DNA from 3 places in the Pseudoalteromonas sp. SWYJ118 genome. Region 3 is predicted to be linked to each of the others. Evidence: predicted binding sites of a transcription regulator. Region 3 holds the regulator's gene; each other region holds the start of a gene.
What was found. Region 3 encodes sigma-54, which starts transcription at its own class of promoters, with help from an activator protein. Its sites were predicted from a motif close to GTTGGCACGNNNNTNGNNT; they were not measured.
Positions count from the first base shown of each region.

Region 1 (10,747 bases), on a different contig from region 3:
ACCAAAACCGCTGGCGGCGAAATATCTAACAACTTTTGGACTTCAGCAATAGCGGCAGGTTTAAGCGAACGTCAAATAATGAACTTTGCTGACATATTTGGTTGGGATGTTGATTTTGCAAACGACATTCGTAAAGGCGATGTGTTTGGCTTAATTTACGAGTCTCATTATGTTGATGGCGAGTTTATTGGTACCGGTAAAATTATTGCCGCTGAATTTGTAAACCAAGGTCAGCGCTTTGCAGCGATTCGCCATACCGACGGCAATTTTTATACGCCTGAAGGGCGTAGCATGAAAAAAGCATTTTTACGTGCACCTGTAAGCTTTAAGTATATTAGTTCGAGCTTTAATCCTCGTCGCTTACACCCAGTTACTGGGCAAGTTAGAGCGCACCGTGGTATCGACTTTGCGGCACGCACTGGCACACCGGTGGTTGCATCAGGGAACGGTAAGGTAGTTAAAGCGGGTTACAGCAAGTACAACGGTAACTACGTCTTTATTAGCCATGGCACACAATATGTAACTAAGTACTTACACCTAAATAAGAAACTAGTTAAAACGGGCCAAAAAGTTAAACAGGGCCAACAAATTGGTACTGTAGGTTCTACGGGTCGTGTTACTGGCGCACATTTACACTATGAATTTTTAGTAAATGGCGTTCACCGTAATCCTAAAACAGTAAAACTTCCTAAGTCAGAGCCATTACCTCGCTCAGAACTTGCTAAGTTTAAACCTATTGCAGATAATTTTATTGCCCAACTTGAGCGCAATCGCGAGCTACAGTTAGCACTTAAATAAAGTTTATTAATAAACATTAAAAAAGCCTTTGCAGGTTAAACCTGCAAAGGCTTTTTTGTGTACGCTAAAAACCATTAGTACATTAATACATTAATACATTAATACATAAATGAGCTGAATAACTAAAGACACCATCACTAATGGCCAAATATATTTGCTGTATTTGGTTGCACCGTTGAGCCCTATTTTACTTTGATATTTTTCAAGCAATGGAATAAGTATCGCTAGCGCGACAAACAAACCAATTAAAATAACGAATATATTCATATCAATGCCCTTCTTATGGTAGCTCATGGCCTTTAGCGCTTACATAAAGTGCATACCAATGCTCACGAGTTAGCTGTACGTTTACAGCATCACAAGAGGCTTTAATACGCTTGGCATTAGTTGTTCCAATAATCGGCTGAATAGATGCGGGATGGCGCAGTAACCATGCAATGACTATAGCCTCAGCAGACGTATCATAAAGTGCAGCCAGCTTATTAACTAAAAGACTGGTGTTTATATCAGCCTGCGATGCGTTTGATAAATCACTGCCGCTGTATAATCCTTGGCATAAACTGCCCCAGCTTTGAATTTGAATTTCAAAATGGCGACAGTACTCAATACTACCGGGCGTAAAATTAAGATCCTTACCGTCACTGTTACCGGCATATACACCTTCATCAACAAACTGATGTTTTTGTAAACTAGCCTCAATTTGATTAGCCACAATCGGCATATCAAGTGCATGCTGTAAAAAATTCATTTGATGTTGCTGCATATTCGATACTGCAAAATTGCGCACTTTACCGCTTTCTTTTAAGCAACTAAATATGCGAGCAATTTCGTTAGCTTCCATGAGTGGATCAGGACGATGTAGCATAAGTACGTCTAAATAGTCTGTATTTAATCGCTTCAAGGATGCTTCAACTGATTGCTCAATCCACTTTGATGAAAAATCATAGCGCTTTGGCCCTAAGTCATCTTCAAAACGAATCCCACACTTAGATTGAATATACATGTGCTCTCTAAGCTCTGGTCGCTCGCTTAATGCTTTACCAAAAACCTGCTCCGCTTTACCAAAAGTATAAATATCAGCATGGTCAAAAAAGTTAATGCCACCTTCAATAGCGTTATCTATGCATTCATGAGTTTGCTTAACATGTGCATCAGTGATTGCGTCTTTATTCCAACCGCCTCCCAGACCCATGCATCCGAATACAAGTTTACTAACATGAGGTAAGTGCTTTGCTAAAGGTGTGTGAAGCATGATAACTATCCTTAAAATTTTGAAGAGCTGTTACTGTAAACAAAAAGCGCTGAACAAGAAACCATTTAGCGGTGAACAAATTAAGAACAAAAAAAAGCGCAGTAAACTGCGCTAAATCATTTATTAACTACCACGTTAATTATTAGCCAACAAGTGCTAATAAAATACCCGCAGCAACTGCACTACCAAGTACACCCGCTACGTTGGGTCCCATAGCATGCATAAGTAAAAAGTTATGTGGGTTGCTTTCAAGGCCAACTTTATTAACTACTCGTGCCGCCATTGGCACAGCCGATACACCTGCTGCCCCAATTAATGGGTTTATAGGTGTTTTAGATATGCGGTTAAGTCCTTTTGCCATAAATACGCCAGATGCAGTACCAATTGCAAAAGCCAGTGCGCCAAGCACTAAAATACCAATCGTCTCAACAGTTAAAAACTTATCTGCAGCAAGCTTTGAACCTACAGCTAAACCTAAAAATATAGTTGTAACATTGATGATTTCGTTTTGAGCACTGTTACTTAATCTATCAACAACACCCGACTCTCGCATTAAGTTACCTAAACAAAACATACCTACAAGCGGTATAGCAGCCGGTAAAAACATAGCCGTTAAGCTAAGCACCATAAGAGGGAAAATAATCTTTTCCTTTTTAGATATTTTGCGAAGCTCTGGCATCTTAATTTTACGTTCTTCTGGGGTTGTTAACGCACGCATAATTGGCGGTTGAATAATTGGTACAAGAGCCATGTATGAATATGCGGCTACCGCTATTGCACCAAGTAAATCAGGTGCCAGTTTTGATGCTAAAAATATTGCTGTTGGCCCATCGGCACCACCAATAATGGCAATAGCTGATGCATCCTGTAGGGTAAACTCAAAACCTGGTACATAATTTAATAATATTGCGCCAAACAAAGTAGCAAAAATACCAAACTGTGCAGCCGCACCTAATAACAACATACGTGGGTTTGCAATAAGCGCGCTAAAGTCGGTCAGCGCCCCTACTCCCATAAATATTAATAACGGAAAAATCCCCGTATCAATACCCACGTAATAAACGTAATACAAAAGCCCACCTGGGTCTGACAAACCTGCCACTGGTACATTTGTTAAAATTGCACCAAAACCAATAGGTAGTAATAATAGTGGTTCAAAGCCTTTAGCTATCGCTAAAAACAGTAATAAACACCCTACCGCAATCATAATTAATGATGGGATTGTAAAGTTAGCAATGCCTGTCGCATTCCAGAGGTTTAAAATACCTTCCATCCTCTATTTACTCCTAAGCTAATGCAATCATAGCGTCGCCGGTAGTTACAGCATCGCCTTCACCAACCAACACTTCGGCAATAGTTCCGGTATGCATTGCGCGTATTTCAGTTTCCATTTTCATGGCTTCCATAATAATCACTACATCACCTTCATTAACAACTTGCCCAGCTTTTACTTTAATTTTAAAAATATTACCTGCTAACGGTGCATTAAGTGTTTCACCTGATGCAACTGAAGCAGACTGAGGAATGTGCTCAGAGTCTTTTAATGTTACTTCTTTTAGCTCACCACCTTGCGCCACTACTACGTCGTAAACTTTACCATCTACTTTTACGCTGTATTGCTCAGCTTTAACGCTGTTATTATTTGATCCTGATTTTGGTGCTGCCTTATTGCTCTTATCTTCAACGGTAGGAATAGGCTCAAATGCATCAGGGTTATTACGATTTTTAATAAATTTCAAACCAACCTGCGGAAATAATGCATAAGTTAGTACGTCATCAATTTGCTCATCAGCAAGTGTTAAACCTTGCTCTTGTGCTTCTTTTAATAATTCAGCTTCAAGCGTTGCAAGCTCTGGTGCAATGTTATCTGCAGGGCGACAAGTAATAACCTCTGCTCCATCAAGCACACGCTCTTGTAGCTCTTTATTCATTGGTGCTGGTGTTAAGCCATATTCACCTTTTAATACGCCAGCAGTTTCTTTAGTAATTGTTTTATAACGCTCACCGGTTAGCACGTTAAGTACTGCTTGAGTGCCTACAATTTGCGACGTGGGTGTTACTAAAGGTAAAAAACCAAGATCTTCACGTACCCGTGGGATCTCAAGCAAAACTTCATTAAGCTTATCTGCCGCGCCTTGCTCTTTAAGTTGGTTTTCCATGTTTGTAAGCATGCCACCAGGTACTTGAGCGAGTAAAATACGACCATCAACCCCTTTTAAGCTACCTTCAAATGCCGCATATTTTTTACGTACATCTCTAAAGTAAGCAGCAATTTCTTCTAGATGATTTAAATCAAGGTCAGTATCGCGCTCAGTTCCTTCAACTATCGATACAATAGTTTCAGTTGCTGTGTGTCCGTAAGTCATACTCATAGATGAAATAGCGGTATCAAGCATATCAATGCCTGCATCAATCGCTTTTTGATAAGTCGCAGTACTTAAACCAGTTGTAGCGTGGCACTGCATAGCAATAGGAACCGACACGGTTTCCTTAAGTGCTTTAATTAGTTTTTCAGCATCGTACGGCTTTAATAAACCCGCCATATCTTTAATACAAATTGAGTGACAGCCTAAATCTTCTAATTGCTTAGCAAGAGTCAGCCACATATCAAGCGTATGAACAGGACTTACCGTGTACGAAATAGTACCTTGAGCATGTGCGCCTACTTTTATAGCCGCTTTAATCGCTGTTTCTAGGTTACGTACATCGTTCATTGCATCGAAAATACGAAATACGTCAACGCCATTTTTATGTGCGCGTTCTACAAACTTTTCAACTACATCATCAGCGTAATGGCGGTAGCCTAATAGGTTTTGACCGCGTAATAGCATTTGCTGTTTAGTATTAGGCATCGCTTTTTTAAGCGCGCGAATACGCTCCCAAGGATCTTCGCCTAAATAACGAATACACGAATCAAATGTAGCACCGCCCCACGATTCAATAGACCAATAACCTGCATCATCTAGCTTGCTAGCAATAGGTAGCATATCGTCTAGGCGCATACGTGTTGCGAGCAATGATTGGTGCGCATCGCGTAATACCAATTCTGTTAATTTTAATTTAGCCATGTGTGTGCCCCTTATTTATTATTTGATTTGTACTGAGCAATGGCAGCACTAATAGCAGCGATGTGCTCATTAGGCACACCTTGAGATTTAAAAGACGGTGATTTAGCTGGTGATGCCTCTGGTTCGCTATAGCGCGTCACCAAATTAGACATAAGCGTTACTGCACCAATTAATATCGACAGAAATACAAACACCCCAACCATACCAGTTAGCATTAAGCTACCAGCCGTTGTGAGTAGAGCACCTATATCCATTTTTCTCCCCCTTGAAACCCATATCGAAAATAAAAAATCGATTTAATTAAATATTTATTCACTGGATAATAACAAAACTAGTCGCTTTGTCTACATCTTGTAAATTGGTAAAACCAATTAAACTATAAACAACATAACACTCAACAAATTTACATGCCATAACCCAGCAATCATGCGCCCTACAATACATACAGAAAATAACGACTATAGCTAATAGTTATATGGAAGTTGTTAATTAACTATTCAACTTAATAAAAATAACCGCCAAATTTTATAATAAGTACAAAAACACACACCAATTGTTAATTGGTCTTACCAAAAAGATTATTTTTAGTGAATATTTACCGGTAACTTGTAACAGTGTGAATAACTTACATAACAAAGCGTAAAAATTACTAACTAACTAATAACTAAAAACACAGTTAAAAACCATAACCACTTGATATAAAACAAAAATAAACTTTGGCATATAACTGGCATTAGTTATTGTGAGCAAATTTGATAACCAAGGAGAAAACAATGTTACGCTGGACAATTACATTTTTAGTTATTGCTTTAATCGCTGCAGTGTTAGGTTTTGGTGGCATCGCAGGTGCCGCAGCTGGTATAGCAAAAATTATATTTTTTATATTTTTAGTACTTTTAGTGATCTCATTAGTTTCAGGTGCACTACGTGGTAAATCACCCAGGTAGATAAAGCATTCAACTAACAAACACTAAAATTTAATTAACACTTACAAGGAATTACATTATGAATTCAACAACTGTAAAAGCAGCACTAATCGGTCTATTCGCAAGTTTCTTTATCATGGGTTGTGAAGACAATCATGCAGAAGACGCAGGCGAACGTATTGACGAAGCAGTAACTGACGTGCAAAACAAAGTAGAAGATGCATGTGAAAATGTTAAAGAAGGCGTAAACGCTGAAGAAACTAACTGTTAATTCTTCTTGTATCGCTAAAAAACGGCCTTAGGGCCGTTTTTTTGTGTCTGTAATAAAATCACTGACTATAAAGCTGCTCATTTAGCGGCTAGCTTGTTAAAATAAAAAAAACGATATTTAAAGCAAGGCAATATGGCATTTACAACAACCTACACACTAGATAAACCTTACTTTTACGAGTGCTTTGACGAGTCACTCCCCTACAGTAAGCGCGCCAAACCTAAGTACTTTTTACTTGTACTCCTCGTTGCGCTTGGTTTATTTGGCATTTATGTTTTAAACGATCATTACTTAGGATCGTTTATGATCATGCTAGGTGTACTAGAGTGCGTCGCTTTTTACTATCGCAGACCTTGGTGGGTAACCAGACAAATGCTCAGCAGAGCGTCAGGCTCTGAGGTAACACTTACCTTTGATGAAGAAGGCATTAAGTCGGCTAATCATTACAAAAGTTTTGAGCTAACTTGGCAAAACATAAGCGAAGTAATAGATACTCAGCAAGGTATTATTATTAAAAATAAAAGCGGAATGCAGTACATTTCAAAACAAATACTAACCCCTGAAATACTCGCTTTTATAAACAAAAAAGCCACTCAGTGAGTGGCTTTTAGTCTAGTTGAGCTAATTGCTCAACTACGTATACGTGTTGATTAAGCATTGCCCGGATTAGGGTTCGACTTTTCAGCTTGTATGCGCATGTAAATCTCTTCACGATGCACTGATACGTCTTTTGGTGCATTAACACCGATTCGAACTTGATTTCCTTTAACACCTAGAACGGTAACTGTTACTTCGTCACCAATCATTAGGGTTTCACCTACTCTACGAGTTAGTATTAGCATTCTCTTGCTCCCATGTTCCAATAAAAATTATAAGATTCCGCTTAAACATACTAATGAAAATTAGACTGAAAAGTAAGTAAAAACTCCCAATCTATCCATTTTCTGTTAAAAATGCTTTATGTAATGCACGAACAGCCAACTCTAGGTACTTTTCATCTATTAAAACTGAAATTTTAATCTCTGAAGTCGAGACTAAAACCACATTAATATTTTCCTGCGCTAATGCATCAAAAAATAAACTTGCTACACCAGAATGCGATTTCATACCCATTCCAACAGCAGAAACTTTAGCTACTGTTGGTAATCCGCTTATATTTTGAGCACTAAGTTGAGCTTGATCTTCGCTCAATAATTCAAGTGCTTGCAGATAATCATTCGAGTGCACAGTAAAAGCATAGTCTATTTTTTCAAAGATATGATTAACTTGATTAATCATATCTATTTCGATGCCATTATCAGCAAAAAGTTTCAATATTTTTGAAAGATATTGAGTACCTGTTGGCACACCTTCTACTTTAATTAAACATTCGTCACGATTAAACGCAATTCCCGATACAACCTTACTTGGCATATCGCTCTCCTCAAAACTTATTAATGTACCTTCGTCAGGATTAAAGCTCGAAAGCACCCTAAGTGGCACATTGTGTCTACCTGCAGCTTCTACTGAACGAATATGCAAAACTTTAGCGCCTAAACTTGCCAGCTCTAGCATTTCGGCAAAGGTAACTTGGCTCATTCTGCGAGCATTAGGTTCAACACGAGGATCTGTAGTATATACGCCGTCAACGTCGGTATAGATCTGGCATTCGTCAGCTTTTATAGCTGCGGCTATTTCTACAGCCGATGTATCGGTGCCGCCGCGTCCAAGTGTTGTAATGTTACCCTCAACATCACGCCCCTGAAACCCTGCAATAATAGCAATACGGTTATGTTCAAGCTCATGCTTTAAGCGCGTAGCAGCAACCTCCGCAATACGGGCTTTGCCAAACATGTTGTCGGTTAGAATATTGACTTGATCGGCTAATAAGCTCACCGCAGAGTGGCCACGTTTAATAATAGCCATAGCAAGGAGCGAAACAGAAACCTGCTCTCCAGTGCTAATTAGTACGTCTAGTTCACGGCTACTCGGGCGAGTATCAATTTGTTTGGCGAGATTAATTAAGCGGTTGGTTTCTCCCGACATAGCAGAGAGAACCACAACCACTTGATGCCCTTGTTGTCTGGTTTTAACAACAAGGTCGGCGACCGCTTCAATTCGCTCTATTGAGCCGACCGAAGTGCCACCGAATTTTTGAACAATAAGCGCCACTTAGGCTTAAGTACGCTCAGTTAACCAAGCTGTAACGCTATCTAGTGCAGCAGCAAGGTTTTGTGGTTCACTACCACCGGCTTGTGCCATATCTGGACGACCGCCACCTTTACCACCTACTTGGCCTGCCATGTGGTTAACTAACTCACCGGCTTTTACTTTGCCTGTTAAGTCTTTAGTTACACCGGCAATTAGGCTTACTTTGTCGCCACTGGCAACACCCAGTGCAATAACACCTGAGCCAATCTTGTTTTTAAGGTCATCAACCATACCGCGAAGCGCTTTAGATTCAGTCCCTTCAACGTTAGCTACAAGTAACTTAACGCCATTAATTTCAACAATCGAATCAAGTAAAGACGCGCCCGCTGCACTTGCTAGCTTATCGCTAAGCTGTGCAATTTGCTTTTCAAGGCCTTTAGATTTTTCAAGCAACGCAGTTACTTTTTCAAGTACCGATGCGCTATCGCCTTTAACTAAAGCTGCAACATCGCTAAGTTGTTGCTCTTGCTCGCTAACGTACGCTACAGCATCTGCACCAGTTACGGCCTCAATACGGCGAACACCTGCGGCAATACCGCTTTCAGATACAATTTTGAATAAACCAATATCGCCAGCGCGCTCAACGTGAGTACCACCACAAAGCTCAATAGAGTAGTCGCCAATAGTAACTACACGTACTTCGTCATCGTACTTTTCGCCAAACAATGCCATAGCACCTTTCGCTTTAGCATCATCAATAGCCATAAGCTCAGTATTAAGTGCAAAGTTACGACGAATTTCGTCATTAACTACACGCTCAATTTCACGTAGCTCATCTTTAGTAACCGCTTCAAAATGCGAAAAGTCAAAACGTAAACGATCAGGCTGAACAAGCGAGCCTTTTTGGCCTACATGCTCGCCTAATAGTTGGCGTAATGCTTCGTGTAAAATATGCGTAGCTGTGTGGTTTTTCTTAATGCTGTCGCGGCGCGTATCATCAATAGTTGCGTCAACTTTGTCATTAACACCAATACGGCCTTGTACAGTACCGTGGTGAGCAAAAGCATTACCAAGCTTAGTGGTATTAGTAACATTAAATTCGCCACCAGCAACTGTAATAGTACCCGTGTCACCCGTTTGACCGCCTGATTCAGCGTAAAACGGTGTGCGGTCTAGTACTACAATACCTTGTTGACCATCTTCTAATAACTGAACAGCTTCGCCACCGGCAAAAATTTCAATAACGGTCGCGCTGTAATGTGTACTGTCGTAACCTTTAAAATCAGTGTGTTTATCTGATTTTAATTGGTCATTGTAATCTGCACCAAATTTACCTGCTTGCTGCGCTGTTTTACGTTGTACAGCCATACACTCTTCAAAGCCTTGATGATCAATTGTCATCTGGCGCTCACGCGCAACATCGGCTGTTAAATCAGCAGGGAAACCATACGTATCGTAAAGTTTAAATACTAAGTCGCCCGGTATAATATCGCCTTTAAGGTCGCTTAAGCTTTCTTCTAAAATAGCTAAGCCACGCTCAAGTGTTTTACCAAACTGTTCTTCTTCAATGCGTAATACTTTTTCAATAATTTCTTGTTGCTTAGCAAGCTCAGGGTACGCTTGACCCATTTGCTCAATTAGCGCAGCAACTAATTTATAGAAAAACGAACCTTGTGCACCTAACTTGTTACCGTGGCGCACAGCACGACGAATAATACGGCGCAGTACATAACCACGGCCTTCGTTAGATGGCATAACACCGTCTGAGATTAAAAACGCACACGAACGAATATGATCCGCCACTACGCGTAGTGATTTATCGTCCATGTCTTGTGCATTAGTAACACTTGCAGCAGCGGCAATTAAGCCTTGGAATAAATCGATTTCGTAGTTTGAATGCACGCCCTGCAAAATAGCAGAAATACGCTCAAGGCCCATTCCCGTATCAACAGATTGCTTAGGTAGAGGCAACATTGTGCCGTCGCTTTGACGGTTGTACTGCATGAATACAAGGTTCCAAATTTCGATGAAACGGTCGCCGTCTTCCTCTGGAGAGCCCGGAGGTCCGCCCCAAATGTGTTCGCCATGATCATAAAATATTTCAGAACACGGACCACACGGACCGGTATCCCCCATAGACCAAAAGTTGTCTGAGGTAGCAATACGAATAATACGATCCTCAGATAAGCCAATGTCTTTTGACCAGTATTCAAACGCTTCTTCGTCATCGTGGTAAATAGTTACTAAAAGCTTTTCTTTTGGTAGTTTTACTTCTTCAGTTAAAAACTCCCATGCAAACTTA
Region 1 is NZ_JADYXC010000006.1:160,010-170,756, forward strand. It holds gene I6F48_RS08675 (peptidoglycan DD-metalloendopeptidase family protein) at 1-798, shown strand, start outside; gene I6F48_RS08680 (hypothetical protein) at 889-1,065, opposite strand; gene I6F48_RS08685 (aldo/keto reductase) at 1,079-2,050, opposite strand; gene I6F48_RS08690 (sodium ion-translocating decarboxylase subunit beta) at 2,193-3,323, opposite strand; gene oadA (sodium-extruding oxaloacetate decarboxylase subunit alpha) at 3,337-5,118, opposite strand; gene I6F48_RS08700 (OadG family protein) at 5,130-5,372, opposite strand; gene I6F48_RS08705 (DUF1328 domain-containing protein) at 5,892-6,065, shown strand; gene I6F48_RS08710 (hypothetical protein) at 6,124-6,315, shown strand; gene I6F48_RS08715 (YcxB family protein) at 6,448-6,915, shown strand; gene csrA (carbon storage regulator CsrA) at 6,966-7,157, opposite strand; gene I6F48_RS08725 (aspartate kinase) at 7,249-8,466, opposite strand; gene alaS (alanine--tRNA ligase) at 8,473-10,747, opposite strand, start outside.
Region 1: a site for sigma-54 is predicted at 5,834-5,852, ahead of I6F48_RS08705 (DUF1328 domain-containing protein). Genes of this name have one in related genera too.

Region 2 (10,747 bases), on a different contig from region 3:
TAGCTCAACTGCATTAGTCGCTCCAGTTAATGCTTGTAATTGCAGGCTCGTTAACGCGGCAGCCGATACACTGCCTTTTACACATAACGACAAAAACTCTCTTCTATTAATGCTCATTATGCGCTCCTAATACTGCACGTTAAATTCAGGTGAAATAGCAATCATATATAATAAATACGAAACCCGTTCACGGTATTGCTCTTCATTAAAATAGGCATCTAAATCAAGTAACGCTTGGCGCGTGTCACTGCTCATTGCGCCTGCAAAATATAACGTGTTGTACTGAGCTAATAGCGCGCTAACACCGTTTTTCTCTAAAAAATTCATGTCGTCTTGAACATAAATATAAATACTATTTGAATTTAAATCACTGCGCGCTTCTGCGGTACTCCATACTAAGCTTGCGTAAAGCACGTTCATGGTGCCAATCAGTGTTGCGTCGTTTGCTATTTGTAATTCTGGTGCAACAATACCTTCACTTCGCAAAGCTGCGGTTTGATAATCAGGCCTAAAAAAGTTAAATACTGAAGCCGATTGCATGGGTCCTTGTCCGTAGCTATTTATTAAATTCCATGTTTTATAATAACCCGCTGGCGATTTAGCATCGAGATTTCGCCAAAACTGTACAGTTTTTAAAATAGGCTCTTTAATTTTACCTTGGTAATTAAGCACTGAGCCAAAATGCCGCGCTTCATCATCTAAATAAATAGCCTTTACTACCGCCGCTAAATCGCCGCGTACACCAGCGCCGTTATCAATAAATACATTAGCTACTCGCTCAACATATTGGGGGGTTGGGTTTGAGGTAATTAATCGCTGAATAAGCTGTTTGCTAATAAACGGCGCAACATTTTGATGATTAAATAAATTATCGAGCGCTATTTGCAATGACTCTTCTGCTGCATAACCTTGTGGTATAACCTCACCGTTTAGTAAGGTTTTTTGTTTACTAGAATGGTACTCGTCAAATGCTTCCATTGGCTTAATATAATCACGACTTTTACGCTTAAATGTTTCACTATCGGCAAACGTCCAACCAGTAAATACGCGTGCAAAACCCTCTATTTCTACCTGTCCGTAAGTGGCAATGGTATTACCTTGTGCATCAAGCTTGGCGCTGCCATCTAGATTTAGTTCTTCAAGGCCAATAGTAAATAACTGCATTACTTCACGTGCGTAATTTTCGTCTGGGCGAATATTAAGTGTATCGTCTGCTTTTTCGTTACCCAAATGGCTTAAATAAGTTCCCATAATAGGCGAAAGCGTGACATCTTCGAGTAAGTCACGATAATTACCAAAGGCATGCTTTAGTAATAAATCGTAATAAGTGATCATGCCCTCAGGTTGCCCTCTTAAGGCACTGTTCTCATCCGACACCACTAATATTTCACTTAACGCAAATGCAACACGTTGACGGAGTTGATCGTCACTTTGCATTACTGCTTTCCACCATGCATCTATGCGGCTTATGTATTTAAAGTCGTCATCGTCATTTAGCTTTACTAAATAATCACGGTGATAATTAATAGGTAGCGCTATTTGTTTATCAAGCCATTGCTGCTCGCTTAAACCTTGTGCGTTTTGTATTTCACTAAGCTTAGGCCCCATTGTTGCTTGGTGTAGTAACCGTGCGGCGCTAATCTCATCCATATTATTGCGCGCTATAAAGCTCAGCGTTTTTACACTGCTTGCTCCTTCATTGTCGGTTGCTGTGACCGAAAAAGCGTAATTAACAGGCTTATAACTTTGCGCATTTAGCAGTGTTACTGAGGTGGTTACTGCCTCTAAAGGCCCGCTAATTAGTTCAGGCCCTTGCGTTTGTTGCCATACAACCGATGTAATAGTGCCGTCTTTATCACTGGCTGTTGCTGTTAGCTCAATTGTTTGGCCCTTACTTAATTCACTAGGAATATCAGCGACTGACAAAATGGGGATTTTATTTCCGTTAACGGTTGGCGTATCATCTGAGCCTGAACCACCGCAAGCGCTTAGTATAAAAACAGAGCTTGCGATCAGAGCAAATTTATAATGCATGTAAAGTCGTCATCATTTGTTAATTAAAGTACGTTAGTGTGTACCGAGTTTGATGCATTTATTGAAACACAAAATTTACAATTTAACTCTTTATTTTTTGTAACCGAATCATGAACGCCCCATTAATAATGCACTAGCTGCAGGGGTAAACAGCCAGAGCTTTATTATTTATGAAAACAGAAATTCGCTATTGTTTTGAATCTTCACAAGTTGCTAACCGGTTTTTACACGAGCTGAAAGACTGGCCGGTTAACGATGTAAAAACACGACTTTTTAATGGCGGCGATAGTGTAAAAGTGACATACGAATACGACGAAAGTGGTTTTGATTACACCTTAGCCGAGCTCGACGACCTAGCAGAAAAGCATGGCGGAAAAGAAGTTTAAATTAAGTAATAACAATAACTAAAGGCAATCTAATGAAAAATAAAGTGTTAAGTTTATTTACAGTAATATATTTAGCTTTTAGCTTATTAAGCCATGCTGAACCGATTAAAACAAAACCTTTTAGTATTGGTGAAACCTTTACCTTTAAATCAACCACGCTTGAGCAGCAACGCACTATAAATGTTTACTTGCCTAATAGTTATGAGCAATCAAGCGATAAGCGTTACCCTGTTATTTACTTACTCGATGGCTCAAAAGATGAAGACTTTATTCATATTGCAGGACTCGTACAGTTTGCCTCTTTTTCGTGGATAAATCATATACCCGAAGCCATTGTTGTGGGTATAGAAAATATCGACCGCAAACACGATTTTACATCACCGAGTAATAACGCTCTCGATTTAAAAGGTTTACCAACGCATGGTGGCTCAAAAAAGTTCATTAGTTTTATAAACGACGAACTACGCCCACTGATCAATAAAACTTACCATACCAACTCAACAAACACTTTAATTGGTCAGTCGTTAGGCGGCCTATTAGCTACCGATATTTTGTTTAATCACCCTGCAATGTTTAATCATTACGTAATAATTAGCCCAAGCCTATGGTGGGCCGATAATGAATTACTAAATGGCCCTTTTGAGCCAACTACCTTTCCTCAATCGGTTTATATTGGAGTGGGTAAAGAAGGTGAGCTAATGGAAGGTTTAGCAAAGCAATTACATAAAAAAGTAGCGCCTATTCTTAGTAGTAAAAGCCAAGTACAATTTGGCTATTTTGAAAACCTAGATCACACTGAAACACTACATTTAGCGGTATACGATGCTTTTAAAAAAATGAACTATCATCCCGAATAGTTAAGTATGAATAGTTAAATATAAATAACTTCATATATAAAAACGCCAATAATGCACTGCATCATTGGCGTAAAACTATATTGTAACTAACAAAATAAAATTACTCTTCTACAGAAAACTCTACTTTTGATGAAGATGAACTCGCAAGATCCAATACTTCATAATAATTTAAACCATCTATTTTTTTGCCAATAATAAAGTAATTCATTTCGCCCATCATGGTCGGGTCGCCCATAATATCTTCTACGCCTTGCACATCAGAAAATTGAATTGAGATTAAGGCACCTAAAAAGTGCATTGAATCTTGAGGTTTTAATGTCTTTAAAACTTTATTAACTCCCATTTGAGTTGATTCAGGCGTGGAGCCATCAAACCTAAAATCACTTTTTGTACTAGTGCATGCACTAAGCATCAATATTGATAATGCGATAAGTAAATGTTTCATAAATATATCCTTATTAGTTATTCGTGGTACTTGCGGATCATCGCCACTTTGCCGTTTTCAATTTCGATTACTTCCATCATTACTGATGTATATTCTATTGGCTGCTTATTTTGCGGATGAATACCTTTTACAAAGTTTTTATAACGAATAGCAAAGCCTGTATCGTTAAACACAAATGTATTAAGCAGTGTGCTTTCAAACAACGTGTGCGCACCTAAGTAAAAGCTCATGCCTTTGCGCATTTGCTTTTTACCATCAGGAGTACGTGAGTCATCGGGTTGATACGGAATATGCTGATTACCAATATCATCAGTTAACAATGCAAGGTAAGCCTCGAGCTCTTTAGTACCTGCGTTAGGTGCTTGTGTCGCGGTCATTGTTTTATAGTACTGCTGCGCAAACGCATTTAAGTCGAGTGGCTTTTCTGCATACGCCGAAAAAGCAGTTACCAAAGCCAAACCTAACGTTAAAAGTAGCCTCATTACTTATTCCCTGTAGTTAAAAATATTGATTTATTTACAGGTACACTATATTAATGCGCTCAATAATAAAACAAGTAACTTTAAGTAATTAATACCAATTGCATTAAATTAATGTTCATTATAGCGCTAAGAAAATAGCGTAATAACAAGGCAAAAATTACGACATATAGTTGTTCTATATGAATAATTTTTAACGCAGTGAGTGCGCTATTTAATACGATAAAATGATCATGTTTTTAATAAAATTGGTATAAAATCTACATTTTGCTCTTTACTCTATTCGTTGCAACGCTGTTGGCTGGGTCGTCTGGCCAAAAATGCTTAGGGTAACGACCTTTCATTTCCTTTTGCACATCGCGGTAACTGCTAGCCCAAAAGTGGGCTAAATCTTGAGTAAGTTGCAATGAGCGTTTACCTGGCGATAGCAGCTCCATAAGCAGTGGCAGTTTACCGTTGGCAAGCATAGGCGTACTGGTCAAGCCGTAAACTTCTTGCATACGCACGCTTAGCTTTGCGGGGCCATCAAGCTGGTATTCAATTTTTATATTTGAGCCACTTGGCACCGTTAAGCGCAGTGGTAACAGTGCTTTTAAAGCTGTTTGTTGTTGCCAATCAAAACAGTTTTGTAATGCTTCAAAGTAGTTAAACTTTTTAAGCTGCGTGAGCGTTTTAATATCTTCTAAAAACACGCTTAGCCACTGCGCTGCATTTTGAATGAGTTGTTGCTCATTTGTTTTTGGGAATTTATCGGGTAATAAATTACTTGCTAAGCTCATACGTATCAGCAATTGCTGCGCATCAGGTTGCTCGTTAAATAATGCAAAACCGTGTTTAGCAAATAAGTTTAGCCACGCTTTAGCACGCTCGCTCTTATCTAGTTTTTGTTTACTAGGCTGGCTGCTGAGCGTTATAGCCCCGAGCTTTACTTCATCTTGATGAATAAAGCGCGCTGATTTTTCATCAAACTCACAACGAGTAAGTTCACTAAATAAATGCGGTAAAAATTCTTGTAACTCAAATGGGTTAAGCGCGGTGGCTGCAAATATACGCCCTCCTTTGTGCCCGCCCATGGTTGCTATAGCTAAGTAATCGTCGTTGTGCCAGTAATCGGCATTTAACTCAGCACCTGCACCATTGGCAAGTAGGTAACCATTACCGCGTTTTTTAGCGATGCGATCGGGGTACGCCAATGCCACCAGCAAACTTATATAATGCGTATTTAATTCGCTGTTTTCGTCTTTTACTTTTAAGCGGCTTTGCCAATATTTTAACTGCTGCTTAAATACCGGATGTGGTCGTTGCTGTTGGCTATGCAACGCTAAACTCAACTCGTTTGCACTGTTTACTCTACTCTCAAGTAATGCCACTAAATAAATAGCGAGCCTAAAAATACCAGGGAGTTGGTCATCAAGTATTTGTGCTTTTAATAGCATATGCGCCAAACGAATATCAGCACCAAAACCTAACATTTTACTGCCAAGTGGTGTGAGCTTACCTTTGCTATCAATAGCTTCAAGCATGTTGAGCAGGTTACTTGCTTGCTCGCATTGTTGCTCAGTAGGCTTATCAAGTAGGGTTAGCTCATCAATACTGGCTCCCCATTGCTTTGCCTCAAGCATAAGTTGGCTTATGTCTGATATGAGTATTTCGGGATTGTCGTGGCTATTACGTCGCTCAAAGGTTTGCTTAGAGCCCAGCCTATATACAATGCCCGGCTCTATTCGCCCTGCACGCCCTGCACGCTGCACAGCTGAGGAGCGCGATATACTTTGTGTTGTGAGCTCTGTAACCCCTGTTTTTAAATTAAAGGTCGCTGCACGGCGCTTGCCGCTGTCAATTACAATGCGTATGCCTTCAATAGTTAAACTGGTTTCGGCTACATTGGTGGTAAGCACGACTTTGCGCATACCGTTTGGTGCAGGAGCAATAGCGGCTTGCTGATTGGCTTTATCTTGCTCGCCAAATAGCGTTGCTACAGTGCAGTTACTGGGTAAATCGCTAAGTGCTTGCTGCACCCGTAGTATTTCAAATTGCCCGGGTAAAAATACCAATGCACTGCCTGTTTGCTCATTAAGCGCTTGTTTTATTATGCTAGGAATTGCATCAAGCCAGCGGCTTTCATCTTTTATGGGTATGTAGACTTCGTCTATTGGGTAACTGCGACCGCTCGATTGAATTACAGGGCAATCAAAAAACGCAGTGTAACGCTCAGTATCTAGCGTTGCCGACATAAGCATGATGGTTAAGTCTTCACGCAGTGCACTTTGGGTCTCGAGCGCAAAGGCAAGTGAGGTATCGGCTGCAATTGAACGTTCATGAAATTCATCAAATATAAGTAAATCTATATCGCTTAATTCGGGGTCGTTTTGCAGCATGCGTGTAAGCATGCCTTCGGTTACTATTTCAAGGCGCGTATTAGCGCTGACTTTACTCTCGCCTCTAATCCGCAAACCCACACTTTGCCCAACACTCTCGTTTTGGCACTTTGCTAAGTAACTGGCAATATTGCGCGCGGCTAAACGGCGTGGCTCTAGCATTACAATGCGTTTAAAATGCCCGTCGCGCATAAGTTGTAGTGGTAACCACGTAGACTTACCAGCACCAGGCGGCGCTTGTAATAACGTAATAGGATTACTTTGTAATGTAGTAACGAGTTGTTGATATATGTCTTGAACCGGCAGCACAGCTATTTACCCTAAATTGCTTTGCAGGCATTGTAACAAAAAACCAAAGCCTAGCTGCGGCTGATATTTATTAATAATTGCTATTAGCTACCCGACACCATTCTAATTCGATCTGCAGGCACTCGTAATTGATCCATTAAGTAAATTTTAAATGAGGCTTCGTAAGGTTGCTCATCAACCGCTTTTTGCATGCATAAAAGCCATGCATCACTTTGCTCAATTCCTACATGTAAATGTTTATGCGCTTGAGGAATGTTAATACTGCCAAAATGTTCAGCGTATAATTTAGGACCACCTAACCAGCCCGACAAAAAGTAAGCGAGCTTTTTACGTGATGCTGATAAATCTTTTGAATGCATACTCCTTATATTTTCAGCCTCTTTTAAAGCGTCCATATTATCGTAAAACGCATTCACCAATTGTGTAATACCTGCTAACTCACCTGCCATTTTGTATGAGCAGTCATCCACTCCGTATTCACACGTTTTTGTATTCATAACTCACTCAGGTTAACTACTTTGTTTAATACCTGCATATTAGCTTAAAACAAAAATTTAAGAATGAGTTACATCAAAGCGGCGTAACTTATGTCAGCAATAATTACAGGCTGCTATGTATATTTTTTAATAAATAGCGCAATATTAAAAACAAAATCGCTCAACATAAAAATATAACCAACTGATAATAAAAACAATAAAACCATTATTATTCCTTGGTACAAGGCTTGCTACTTTATAACTGACAGTTAATTCACTAACCTAAAGTAAGGATAAACTTATGAACAGCGATCGTATCGAAGGTAATTGGAAAGAACTTAAAGGTAAGGCTCAACAAAAATGGGGCGATCTTACCAACGACGATTTAGATAAAATTGAAGGTAGCCGTACAGAGCTAGTTGGTAAAATTCAGCAGCAATACGGTAAATCTAAAGAAGAAGCAGAGCGTGAAGTTGATGAGTTTGAAAAAGGTCGTTAAACCGCGTTAACCGCTTTTAAAAAAACCGCCATTTGGCGGTTTTTTTGTTTAAGCTGTAGGTTATTTAGCTACGCTTTTAATTGGTTACCAATCGGTAACTGCCTAATGCGCTTTCCGCATGCTGCAAAAATAGCATTACATAATGCTGGCGCATAAACTGGTGTAGATGGCTCACCTACCCCTGCTGGTGGTGCATCGCTTTGTACAATTTCAACGTCAATCTCAAGAGGTGCGTCGCTCATACGCGGTACGCGATAATCATGAAAGTTACTTTGCTGTACACGCCCTTTATCAAAGGTAATACCGTCACTAATTGCAGTGGTAATACCGTAAATAGAGCCACCTTGGGTTTGATTTTTAACGGTGTCGGTATTTACAACCGTGCCCGCATCAATGGCAACCCACGATTTAATTACTTTTAAATCGCCAGTATCCGACACTTCTACTTCAACTACTGTCGCTACGTAAGTTAAAAAGCTTCTATGCGCTGCTATACCTAAACCTCGCCCTTTAGGAAGCTCTCGCCCCCACTTACTCATGTCAGCAACCTTTTCAATAACATGGCGCAGTCTGCCAATATCTAAAGGATAAACCGCTTTATCGCCGCCATAATTATCGTATGTGGCATTTTGCTCAGTTACATCAAGGATTCGGCTTGGACCTATCGTTTCTAATAAATAGTCTTTTTGGTCGCGACCGGCTTTGTGCGCTGCTTCGCCAATAAATGACTGAATAGCAAAGGCATGAAAAATATTTGATACAGAACGCATCCAACCAATTCGTGCTTTGGCTTGCGCATCACCGTTTTCTAACTTCATGTTAGGTGTGTTAATTGGGTTGTCGGTAAACCCTAAGCGCAGTTCAAAGCTCCCTGGCGTAGTCGCCCCTTCTGAAAAGGTAGAGGTGATCGGTGAAAACGCGGTACGGTGTAAATACGATTCTATAGCGCCATTTTTATCTAGCGATGCTTCAATGTGCTGAGCCGAAACTGCATGGTAAAAACCATGTTGTATGTCGTCTTCACGCGTCCATTGCACACGAATAGGCTTGCCTACTTTCATTGAAAGATAAGCTGCTTCTGCTGAAAAATCAGGTTTTGACTTACGCCCAAAGCCGCCTCCTAACATGGTAACGTGAACATTAATTTTGCTCTCATCCATGCCAAGCATTGCCGCCACTGTTTTCATATCGGCTTGTGGATTTTGCGTAGCAGCCCATATATCAACACTGTCTTTGTTGTACATAGCTGTTGCACAAGGCGGCTCCATTGGGGCTTGAGCAAGGTGCGGCGCGTAATAATCAGCTACCAATTTATTGCTCGATTTAGCCAACACGCCCATGGCATCGCCTTTATCACGTATGTTTGCCTGTGGAGTTTGTACTGTTTTTAGTAATGACTTTTTAAATTCTTCTGAATTGTAATCGCCATTTTTGCCATCATCCCACACCACTTTTAATGCTTTACGCCCTTGCCATGCAGCCCATGTGTTTTTAGCTATAATCGCAATGCCACCTTTTGGCTGAAACTGCGGTGCGCCTTTTGGTGCAGGTATTTCAATAACATCTATAACGCCGTTTATCGCTTTTGTAGCACTGGCATCAAACGACTTAACAACACCGCCGACTACCGGCGGGCGTTCAATTATAGCCACCAGCGCTTGTGGTTCGCGTACATCGGCTGCAAATATAGCTTTACCTGTTACTAAATCGGCTAAATCTATGTGCGCCATGCCGGTATTAATGTAACGCCATTCTTTGCGTGTTTTAAGCGTTAGTTTGTCAGCTTCTGGTGGCGTTATTGTAAGCGCTAAGTCGATTAAATCTTTATAAGTAAGCGATTTACCTGAGCTGTGTGTAACAACGTGTTGATTAGCAGTACAGGTTTGTGGATCAACTTTCCAAAACTTAGCGGCAGCGTGCTGCATCATGTAACGTACACTTGCGCCCATTTCACGCAGGCGCTGCATGTTGTAGCGAATACTGCGCGAGCCATCGGTATTTTGATCGCCGTATTTAGGGTCGCCCTTACCCTGAATAACAATAACCTTATCCCACGCGGCTTCCATTTCATCGGCAACTATTTGTGCAATCGCGGTGCGAATTTGCTGACCCATTTCAGAGCGATGGCACGTTATTTCAACCATGCCGTCTGGGCGCAGTGCAATAAATAAGTTTGCGCGTTTTGCCAGCTCAGATGGCTGCTCTAACACACCCGCAATCGCTCTTGGCGCACTGCCTACAAAATAAGTACCAAGTACCAATGCACCTATTGCGCTAGTTTTTAAAAACTTACGGCGGTTTAAATCAAAATATTTATTATCTTGGTTCATACTTCTTCCCCTTGTTCATTTGGGTCAAAATACTGAACACTCGCCATTGTTTTAGCGGCTGATTTAATTGCTTTATGAATGCGCGGGTATGTACCACAACGGCAAATATTTCCCGACATATTACTTACTATTTCATCATCGGTAGGGTTTGGATTGGCAGCTAATAAGCTTGCAGCTTGCATCATTTGACCGCACTGGCAAAAACCACACTGCGGTACTTTATGCTCAACCCATGCTTGTTGTACTGGATGGTCGCCCTGCTCGCTTAACCCTTCAATTGTTGTAATTGAAAGACCCGCTACTGCCGCTACAGGTAATACACACGAGCGCTGAGCTACCCCATCAATATGCACAGTACACGCACCGCACTGAGCCATACCACAGCCAAATTTAGGGCCGGTTAAATTCAATTCGTCTCGGAGATACCATAATACTGGCGTTGACGGATCGCCAGAAAACTCATGTTTATTACCATTAATGGTAAGCGTGATCATACTAAACTCCTTGGCAAAGCGCTTTACAGGAGGGTTCCTTGTTGCGCGAGAACTATTTTT
Region 2 is NZ_JADYXC010000004.1:127,155-137,901, reverse strand. It holds gene I6F48_RS06640 (DUF1501 domain-containing protein) at 1-117, opposite strand, end outside; gene I6F48_RS06635 (DUF1800 domain-containing protein) at 127-2,034, opposite strand; gene I6F48_RS06630 (hypothetical protein) at 2,205-2,420, shown strand; gene I6F48_RS06625 (alpha/beta hydrolase) at 2,453-3,277, shown strand; gene I6F48_RS06620 (hypothetical protein) at 3,378-3,722, opposite strand; gene I6F48_RS06615 (nuclear transport factor 2 family protein) at 3,740-4,204, opposite strand; gene hrpB (ATP-dependent helicase HrpB) at 4,462-6,888, opposite strand; gene I6F48_RS06605 (group II truncated hemoglobin) at 6,972-7,385, opposite strand; gene I6F48_RS06600 (CsbD family protein) at 7,666-7,863, shown strand; gene I6F48_RS06595 (xanthine dehydrogenase family protein molybdopterin-binding subunit) at 7,932-10,193, opposite strand; gene I6F48_RS06590 ((2Fe-2S)-binding protein) at 10,190-10,687, opposite strand.
Region 2: a site for sigma-54 is predicted at 7,600-7,618, ahead of I6F48_RS06600 (CsbD family protein). Genes of this name have one in related genera too.

Region 3 (10,747 bases):
TTTCAAAGTAGCGGTATTGATACACTGAAAGTTGCTTATATTGCACTTGACCAAGCTAAAAAAGCAAAGCATAAAGAAGGCGTTTATTACAATATTGATATGCAAGATAAGATGGCTTGGCGGATAGGGATCATTAGGCAGTTACGTCATGACTTTGCTCGAAATAAATTAGAGGTATGGTACCAACCTCAACTTTCACTAGATGACTTATCACTAATTGGATGTGAGGCATTATTACGCTGGCCGGCAGGTGATGGCGTGTATATATCACCGGCTGTGTTTGTGCCACTTGCAGAGGATGCGGGCTTAATTGTTGATATAGGGCAGTGGGTATTAGAACAAGCTTGCCAACAGCAAAAGCGCCTAGAAAATATGGGCACAGAAATTTGTATTGCAGTTAATGTGTCTGTCCCACAGTTTAAAGTAAAAGGTTATGCGCAAACTGTTAAAAATACATTGTTAAAATATGGTGTTAAGCCAAAAAACATAGAATTAGAAATCACCGAGAGCGTAGTAATGGATGAGCTGGAAACGGTTATTAGTACGCTAAGTGAGCTAAAAGAACTCGGAATGGAAGTTGCTATTGATGACTTTGGTACTGGTTTTTCGTCGCTGAGTTACATTCAAAGTTTACCTTTGGATCGGTTGAAAATAGATCGTGTATTTATTAAAGATTTACCAAATGACGACACTGGCGCTATTGCTGCCTTAGTTATATCACTTGGTGCTAAATTGGGCTTAAAAACGATTGCTGAAGGGGTCGAAACACAAGAGCAAGCCCAGTTCTTAAAAGATTTAGGATGCGATGAAGTACAAGGTTTTATGTATGCTAAACCCATGCCTGAAAATGAATTAATAGAATTTATAAATAAACGCTAAAAAGATTAACTTATTATTATTTAAGTTAGGGCGTGTTGAACTTTTGTGATTAATTTTGCAGCAGATTGTTTGGTATTTAGGCAAGGCAGAGCCTATGTAGTGTGGTTGTTCCCCATAAATAGGCGATAACGCAGCATAAATGCCAAACATGCGCTGCCCTTTGGGTTCTTTCTAGGGACGATTAACTCTTTGTTGCTCGGTTTTTACTTAGCCCGCTAGGTTACAAACCTCGCGCCGCGATTAAATCGCCCCTAGATTGAACAAATTTCAATCCACAAAGATCAACACGCCCTAATGAACGATTTAGAATTTAAGGCGCGATATGCTTTGACTACTTTGTATATATAAACAATTTAGTAGGGTATAATTCGCGCCTTTTGTTATTCTACGGCCACAATTATGAGCACACTCAAAGCTAAGCGCGCCTTATTTTCATACCCTAAATACTGGGCTGAATGTTATGGCACCGCGCCATTTTTACCAACTACACGTGAAGAAATGGATGCACTTGGCTGGGATAGCTGCGACATAATAATAATTAGTGGCGACGCGTACGTCGATCATCCTAGTTTTGGTATGGCGGTAATTGGCCGTGTACTTGAAGCGCAAGGCTTTAGAGTGGGGATTATTGCCCAGCCAGCATGGGACTCTAAAGATGCATTTATGGAACTAGGCAGACCGAATTTATTTTTTGGTGTAACAGCTGGCAACATGGATTCGATGATCAATCGCTATACAGCTGAAAAGCGTATGCGCCACGATGATGCTTACACGCCAGATAACGTAGGTGGTAAACGTCCAGATCGCGCCGTAATGATTTACTCGCAAAAATGCCGTGAAGCATACAAAGGTATCCCAATTGTTATTGGTGGTATTGAAGCGAGTCTTCGTCGTATAGCTCATTACGACTATTGGCAAGAAAAAGTACGTCGTAGTATTTTGTTTGATGCAAAAGCTGATATTTTAATTTACGGTAACGCAGAGCGTCCGTTAGTTGAAGTTGCACACCGTATTGCCGCAGGCGAAACAATGGATACTATTCAAGATATTCGCGGCACGGCTGTTATCAGAAAAGAACCTTTACCAGGTTGGCGTGGAAGTGACTCCACCGCTATAGATAAAATTGGTAAAATTGATCCAATTCCAAATCCATACGGTGCTGATGATGTTGGCTGTAGTAAATCTGAATTTAAACAAGCGGGTATAGACTTAAAGGCAGAAGCTGCAAAACCAATTATGGTTCAGCCTGCGCGACCTAAACCGTGGGAAAAAACCTATGTTAAGTTACCTGCTTATGAGCAAGTAAGTGTTAACAAACCTTTATACGCCCACGCTTCGCGTATTCTACATCAAGAAACAAATCCTGGTTGTGCAAGAGCACTGTTTCAGCGACACGGCGATCGTTCTATTTGGGTAAACCCGCCAGCATACCCATTAGAAACACATGAGATGGATGCTGTGTTTGGTTTACCGTATCAGCGTATTCCTCATCCAAGTTACGGCGACTCTAAAATTCCTGCTTACGACATGATAAAAACGTCAGTTAATATTATGCGCGGTTGCTTTGGTGGGTGTTCGTTTTGCTCAATTACGGAGCATGAAGGGCGTATTATTCAAAGCCGTTCGCAAGAATCAATTATTGAAGAAATTGAACAGATTAGAGATAAAGTACCCGGTTTTACTGGTGTTATTTCTGATTTAGGTGGTCCAACTGCAAATATGTATAAACTGCGTTGTACGAGCAAAAAGGCAGAAAGCACCTGTAGACGTTTATCATGTGTGTATCCTGAAATTTGTAAGCATATGGATACAGATCATACGCCAACAATAGACTTATATAAAAAAGCACGTGAAGTTAAGGGTATCAAAAAGGTATTGATTGCTTCTGGAGTTCGTTACGACTTAGCTGTACGCGACCCGCGTTACGTTAAAGAATTAGTAACGCATCATGTAGGTGGCTACTTAAAAATAGCCCCAGAGCATACAGAGGATGGTCCATTATCAAAAATGATGAAACCAGGTATGGGGGCGTACGATCAATTTAAAGAATTATTTGATAAGTACTCTAAAGAAGCCGGTAAAAAGCAGTATTTAATTCCTTACTTTATATCTGCTCACCCAGGGACAAAAGATGAAGACATGGTAAACATGGCTTTATGGCTTAAATCAAACGACTTTAAGCTTGATCAGGTACAAAATTTTTACCCATCACCGATGGCTAATGCGACGACTATTTACCACACAGAAATGAACTCTTTACGTAATATAAAAAACAATACAGAAGTTGTTCCAGTACCTAAAGGTGCTCGCCAACGTAGATTACATAAAGCTATTTTACGTTACCATGATGCAGCAGGTTGGCCGATGATACGTGAAGCACTGCGTAAAATGGGTAAAGCTAATTTAATTGGTAAAGGGCCTAACTGTTTAGTGCCTGAAGAAGGGCGTGATGAAAAAGCAGGTAAAGGTGGCAGTAAAGGCGGACGTCCTGCACTAACGCGACATACCGGTTTTAGCCAATTTAAAAAGGCAAACACTAAACCAAAAGTAGGCGGTAATCGTCAAAGTACACGTTAGTGATTCAATCTATTAATAACTAGGGCGTGTTGATCTTTGGTGGGTGAATTTGCAGCAGTATGTTTGGTTTTTAGGCAAGGCGGAGCCTATGTAGTGTGGTTATTCCCCATGAATAGGCGATAACGCAGCATAAATACCAAACATGCGCTGCCCTTTGGGTTCTTTCTAGGGACGATTAACTCTTTGTTGCTCGGTTTTTACTTAGCCCACTAGGTTACAAACCTCGCGCCGCGATTTAATCGCCCCTAGATTGAACAAATTTCAATCCACAAAGATCAACACGCCCTAGTAGATTAGTTTAATTACGCTAAGGGTTTTTAAACCCTTTTCATGCGTAAATTAAGTAAACCTTGCTCTTTATTGGCTATATTATTGTAGGTAATAAAGAGCGAGCTTTTAGAAACCCCTCTTGAGATAGCACGTATTTAGTGCCTATATACTTGCAGTTAGTTTTTTCTTAAAACGTTGATGATAACCACAAACGTAATTTTAGTGACCATAACGGCTGAATGCCTGTTAGCCCTTGCGTCATTTTATTATCTTTTAAGATTATATAAGATGGCGTGACTTGCCCTTGCCAATCGGCAAATATCTCACCGTGTTGATCGTTGACAGTGGTAAAACTGTAGCCATGATCATTTAGATACTCATGTAGTTTTTGATCCGAGCCTGATTTTATTGCGATACTCACGACAGGGTAGTTATTCTCGTTTGCGAGTTCGTTTATGGCAGGGGAGGTAATACTACAAATAGGGCACCAAGTTCCCCAAAAATAGACAAGTGTTGGTTTATCTTGGCTCATTGCTGACAAATCAATGTTTTGCCCTTTATAATCTATTAATTGTAATTGAGGATTTGCTGGCATAACAGGTTGTCGCCACCAATTGACAGCGTTATAAATTACGAAAAATATGAAACCATATATCAACACACTTTTTAATATTGATAGGCCTTTTTGTTTTGGCGTTTTTTTAGGTGTGTCTTTTTTATTTTTGGTACCCGTTGTCATAGTTGCAGCTTTACCCTAAGTGTTTTTTACTTTAGTTATTTGCAAAAGTTTCTAACTTAAACCAGCAACCAAGTAGCAGTACCTAAAAAGGCGAATATACCCACAATATCTGTCACCGTGGTTAGCACCACACTCCCTGCAAGTGCTGGGTCTATATTCATTCTTTTAAGAATAATAGGGATACTCGCACCAGCAACACCTGCCACCACTAAGTTCATAAACATAGCGAAGGCGAGTACGCCACCAAGCATAAAGTCCCACTGCCATAGGGCAATAACACCTGCTATTAACAACGACCACAAAACACCGTTTAACGCGCCAATAGCAAGCTCTTTCATCATCAAGAAACGTTGGTTTGTTTGATTTATATGACCTACCGCAATACCACGAATAACAAGCGTTAATGATTGGCTACCTGCAACACCGCCCATAGAAGGGACAATACCGTTAAGTACAGCTAAAATAGGTAAAACATCTAAAGTGCCTTCAAAAAAGCTAGCTACAAAAGCAGCTGCAAGTGCAGTTAGTAAGTTGACACCTAACCAAACTGAGCGTTTTTTAGAGCTTTTTAGTACTGGCGCAAAGGTATCTTCTTCATCATCAAGGCCGGCTAAGCCCAATAAACTATGCTCAGCATCTTCGCGGATTACGTCAACGATGTCATCGATAGTGACACGGCCAAGGAGCTGATCGTTATCATCGACTACGGGGGCCGATATCCAATTATGACGTTCAAATAATTGCGCGACTTCACTTTCATCCATTGAGATTGGAATGGATTCACAATCTTCATCCATTAAATCGCGAACAATCTTTTCTGGCGGGTTAGTTAATAATGTACTCAGCGATAAAGCGCCTATAAAGCAGTTATGCTTATCAACAACGTACAAGTCATCGGTACCTTCTGGTAACTCGCCACGTAGCCTAATATACCTAAGTACAACATCAAGCGTAACGTCAGGGCGAATGGTCACCGTATCGGTGTTCATTAGCGCGCCAGCAGAACGCTCTTGATACGAAAGTGCTTGTGTTGCACGTTCACGGTCTTGAATGTCCATCGCGCTAACAACGTCTTTATAAACGGTGTCCGGCAGACTACGTAATACTTCACCTAAGTCATCGTGGCCCATATCTTCTGTTGCGGCTGCAATGTGCTTAGGTTCCATTTGGGCAATAATGCCTAAACGAACATCTTCTGATAGTTCTTCAAGAACATCGCCTTGCACATCAGGATCAACCAACTGCCAAAGGAGTCGGCGAATTTTATGCGGTGATGATTCTAATAATAATGCGGTATCACAAGGAGCTGTTTTTGCGAGCATGCGCCTAACTTGAACAAATTGACCACTATTGAGTGACTTAGTCACCTGTTTTAGTTGCTGTAGTGGGTAATCTTGTTCAAAAGCTTCAGGCATTGGCGTCCTTTATAAATTTTTATATTATTTTATGGGGAGAGGTGAGTTAACTGGCGTCACTAACCGTATTTATTTTATATATCTGTTTTAGTTGGGGCATTAGTAATGCGAGCATTATTTTTATAACTGTTTATTCTTGTTCATTAAAACGTTGTGCTATTAATTCTCCAACAGCATGTAAAGCTTGCTCAGAATCGGGGCCTTTGCATACAACTTTTACTTCTTTGCCTTGGCTACTTTCAAGTAACATTAGTGCAAGTACGCTATCGCCTGCGGCTTCTTTGTCATCTTGAAATAATGTAATTGTCGCATCAAACTGCACTGCCAATTGGGCAAGCACGGTGGCTGCTCTGGCGTGCAATCCTAATTTGTTTTTTATTAAAAAAGTGTCTTCACAATGCATAACTTACTCTACTTAAGCTGAACAGGTGATTATTCAGCTATATTATTTTTCTTGTTCGCGATGGCGAATTTTCACATTGGGATGTGTCATTGCAAAACTTTCACCGATAGTTTGCGCTAAATATACAGAGCGGTGTTGCCCGCCTGTACACCCAATGGCAATGGTTAAATAACTGCGGTTATTTCGCTCTAAGTGCGGTAACCACGTTTGTACAAATGTTTGAATTTGCCATGTGAATTTTTGCACTATGCTGTGATTGGCCAAATAATCTTTAACAGGTTGATCTAACCCATTTAAAGGTTTTAATTCAGGTTCCCAATGTGGATTGGGTAAAAAGCGTGCATCAAATACGTAATCTGCTTCTTTTGGTATACCGTATTTAAAACCAAACGATTCAAACGTGACAATCAGTTGCTTATCTTTTTTACCTAAAATCTTTTCACGAATAGATTCAGCAAGTTGATGAACGCTTAAATCAGTTGTATCTATCATAAAGTCGGCGCGGGTGATTAATACATCAAGTAATTCTTTTTCTTTTTTGATGGCTAAATCAAGAGGCAACGAGTCAATTGATAGTGGGTGTAATCTACGAGTTTCAGAAAAACGTTTGATCAATGTTTGATCGTCGCTATCTAAATAAAATAACGTAGGTTTTGCAAAGCCAGGCAAGTATTCAAGAATATCGTTAAATTCATCTTGTTGTTTAGGGATGTTACGCACATCAATGCTAACAGCAATTTTATCATAGCTATCAGACACACTGCGAACTAATGAAGGAAGCAAGTTAACTGGAATATTATCTACGCAATAATAACCTAAATCTTCTACAACGCGTAAAGCAACCGACTTTCCAGAACCAGAACGGCCGCTTATGATAATTAACTCCATTTAACACCCTTTATAAAACTATGATTGATTGACAATAACTTGGTAAAGCTCAGTATCTGATTTTGCACTGCGTAACTGTTTACAAAAATCTTTGTTGTTTAGTTTATCAGCAATGGTTGCTAGAGTCTTTAAGTGCTGCTGGTTATCGCCATCTGGTACGATGAGTGCGACGAAAATATCAACAGGGCGATTATCGATCGCATCAAAATTTATTGGAGTTTCGCTAACGAGTACTAAAGCCAAAGGCTCTTCTGCACCGCTCATTCTTCCATGAGGAATGGCAATGCCACGCCCTATACCTGTACTACCCAATTTTTCTCTGCTCATTAAAGCATTAAGAATATCTTGTTGCGGTAAATACGGAAGTTTGTCGTGAGCAAGTTCGCTAATGAACTCTAAAATTCTTTTTTTGCTATTAAAAAGGACCGCAGCTTTGCTGCAGTCCTGGCATATAAGTGAGCTTAATTTCATCATATTAGTGTCGAGCAAGCTTCTCTTTGTGTTTAATTACTTGTCGATCGAGCTTGTCGATCAACGAGTCAATGGCGGCATACATATCTTGATGTTCTGTAGAGGCAAATAGCTCAGCACCGCTTACGTGTATGGTGGCTTCTGCTTTTTGATTTAATTTTTCTACATCGAGAATGACATGAACATTATTAATATGATCAGAGTGTCTTTCTAGCTTCGCAAATTTGGTATTAATATAGTCTCTTAGTGAATCGGTTAATTCTACGTGACGACCAGTTAAGTTTAGTTGCATAAGCATTACCCTCTTTTTTTTGCGTCTTAAATCAAACTTTTACGCTGATTTGACGGTGGAATAGCCAGAGATTCGCGGTATTTTGCGATTGTACGTCTCGCTACTTTAATTCCTTGCTCAGCCAATATATCCGCTATTTTGCTATCACTCAATGGTTTTGCTGAGTTTTCTGCTGCGATTAATTTTCGGATAAGCGCACGGATTGCTGTAGATGAACATTCACCACCGTTTTCGGTGCTTACATGGCTTGAGAAAAAATATTTAAGCTCAAATATACCACGGGGTGTGTGCATATACTTTTGGGTTGTTACGCGCGAAATTGTTGATTCGTGCATTTCTACCATTTCAGCAACATCATTTAAAACCATTGGTTTCATGGCTTCAGGACCGTGTTCAAAAAAGCCTTGTTGTTGCTTAACAATACAATTTGTCACTTTTAATAGCGTGTCGTTTCTACTTTCTAAGCTTTTAATAAACCATTTAGCTTCTTGTAAATGCGAGCGAATAAACTGGCTGTCACCACTGGATTTTACAGTGCGAGACATTGCCGCGTATTGGCTATTAACACGAATTTTAGGCATGCTGTCTGGGTTTAACTCAACAACCCAGCGGCCTTTAATTTTTTTAACTGACACATCAGGAATAACATACTCAGATTCTTCTCTTACAATAGTATCTGCAGGTTTAGGGCTAAGAGTATGTATTAATGTCATTACTTCCTTAAGCTCTTCTTCTTTGAGCTTAGTTTTCTTCATTAATGTACGATAGTCACGAGCAGCTAATAAATCAATATGCTCGGTTAAAATCATTTTTGTTTCATTAATGTAAGGTGTTTCTTTATCAAACTGGTTAAGCTGAATACACAAACACTCTTGTAAACTACGTGCAGCAATACCAACAGGATCAAACAGTTGGATGCGTTTTAATACAGCTTCAATTTCATCAAGTTCGACTTCGTTATCATCTTCGTTTTCTTGATTAAAGCTTTCTAAAATCTCTTCGCAGCTTAGTGTTAAAATACCTGAATCATCGACGGCTTCTACAATAGCAATAGCAATAGCTTCGTCTGTAGGGCTAAATGGCGTTAGTTGTAACTGCCACATTAAATACTCATGGAGCGTTTCAGTAGAGGCGCCTTGGTATATTGATTCGTCTTCAGGCATCGGACCCGATGATGCTGCTGGGGCGGCACTCATGTACTCATCCCAACTAACATCCATAGCCATGTCGTCACTTAGCGTGTCTTTTGCAAGTGCTTCACCACTATCTTGTTCGTATTCGCTTGGAGCATCATCGGCAGATGCGCTAACAGTTATGTCATCTGTATCTGCTTTTTGCTCGTTTTTACCTGCAGCGTCTTCTGAATAGTCTGCTTCTTCAACCTCTAATAGCGGGTTGCTGTCGAGAGCTTCTTGTATTTCTTGCTGGAGATCCAATGTACTGAGTTGCAACAAACGAATAGCTTGTTGCAGCTGTGGAGTCATTGTAAGTTGCTGGCCCATGCGCAGCTGTAGTGATTGCCTCATGTATCTCTAACAATCCTTTTATGTTGTTATAATTAATACTAGCAGATGCTTAAAGACATGGCGTAAATGTTACAGCCTAAATTGCTCGCCTAAGTAAACATCGCGTACTGTTTTATCATTTAATACGTGTTCTGGAGTACCTGATGCAATCAGCTCCCCATGAGAAACAATGTAGGCTTTTTCACAAACATCAAGGGTTTCTCTTACGTTATGATCGGTAATTAATACACCAATCCCACGATTTTTAAGATGTTCTATTATTTTCTTTATGTCTAATACCGAAATCGGGTCAACACCTGCAAATGGTTCATCCAGTAATATAAATTTAGGATCTGCTGCCAGCGCACGTGCTATTTCAACACGACGACGTTCGCCACCCGACAATGCCATACCTTGGCTATCACGAATGTGTTGTATGCTAAATTCATCTAATAATTTATCGAGAGTGTCTTCTCTAGCTTGTTTATTTAACTCTTTGCGCGTTTCTAAAATGGCCATTAAGTTTTGATAAACAGTCAGCTTTCTGAATATTGAAGACTCTTGCGGTAAGTAGCCAATGCCTAATCTAGCACGACTATGCATAGGTAAAAGAGTAATATCGTTATCGTCTATCGATATTTTACCTTTGTCGCTAGGTACAAGTCCTACTATCATATAAAACGTGGTAGTTTTACCTGCGCCGTTAGGGCCAAGTAAGCCAACAATACTGCCAGCTTTGACTTCAAGGCCGACGTTTTTTACAACTTCACGGCCTTTATAGCTCTTTGCTAATAGCTCTGCTTTTAATGTGCTCATGGTTGACCTTTGTCGCTTTTTTTACTTTTTTTAGTCTCGATTGGTACTAAAATTGTGTGAACGCGGTCAGTTGAGTTTTCATCTTTTTCGGCACTGATTAGCTGCTGCTCTATATCGTAGGTAATGCTTTTAGCATTTATTTTTTGTCCCGCTTGCGATACTTGTGCATTACCAACAAGCGTTAAAAAACGCTTAGATACATCATAACGTACTTCGTCAGCACTGGCGCTCATAGTCGTGCCATCTGATTGCTTTTCTTCAAAGTGCGCAGGGCTACCTGTAGCAATTAATAATTGTTTATTATCGCCAAGTTCATCGCGTTTATGTACTTCTAAGCGGTCGGCTGTGATACGGCGGTTACCGTGAATAATTTCAACGTTTTTCTCAAAAATCCCGACATTAGCTTTTAATTGACCTTCTTGCTTATCGGCGCTTATTGAAATTTGATTTGCAGCCGGTTGCGTGTTTTGCTCTGCAGCACTACTATTAAAC
Region 3 is NZ_JADYXC010000001.1:97,538-108,284, forward strand. It holds gene I6F48_RS00510 (bifunctional diguanylate cyclase/phosphodiesterase) at 1-879, shown strand, start outside; gene I6F48_RS00515 (YgiQ family radical SAM protein) at 1,279-3,456, shown strand; gene I6F48_RS00520 (protein disulfide oxidoreductase) at 3,914-4,465, opposite strand; gene mgtE (magnesium transporter) at 4,522-5,880, opposite strand; gene I6F48_RS00530 (HPr family phosphocarrier protein) at 6,011-6,283, opposite strand; gene rapZ (RNase adapter RapZ) at 6,326-7,171, opposite strand; gene ptsN (PTS IIA-like nitrogen regulatory protein PtsN) at 7,190-7,642, opposite strand; gene hpf (ribosome hibernation promoting factor) at 7,647-7,934, opposite strand; gene I6F48_RS00550 (RNA polymerase factor sigma-54) at 7,961-9,460, opposite strand; gene lptB (LPS export ABC transporter ATP-binding protein) at 9,530-10,255, opposite strand; gene lptA (lipopolysaccharide transport periplasmic protein LptA) at 10,252-10,747, opposite strand, start outside.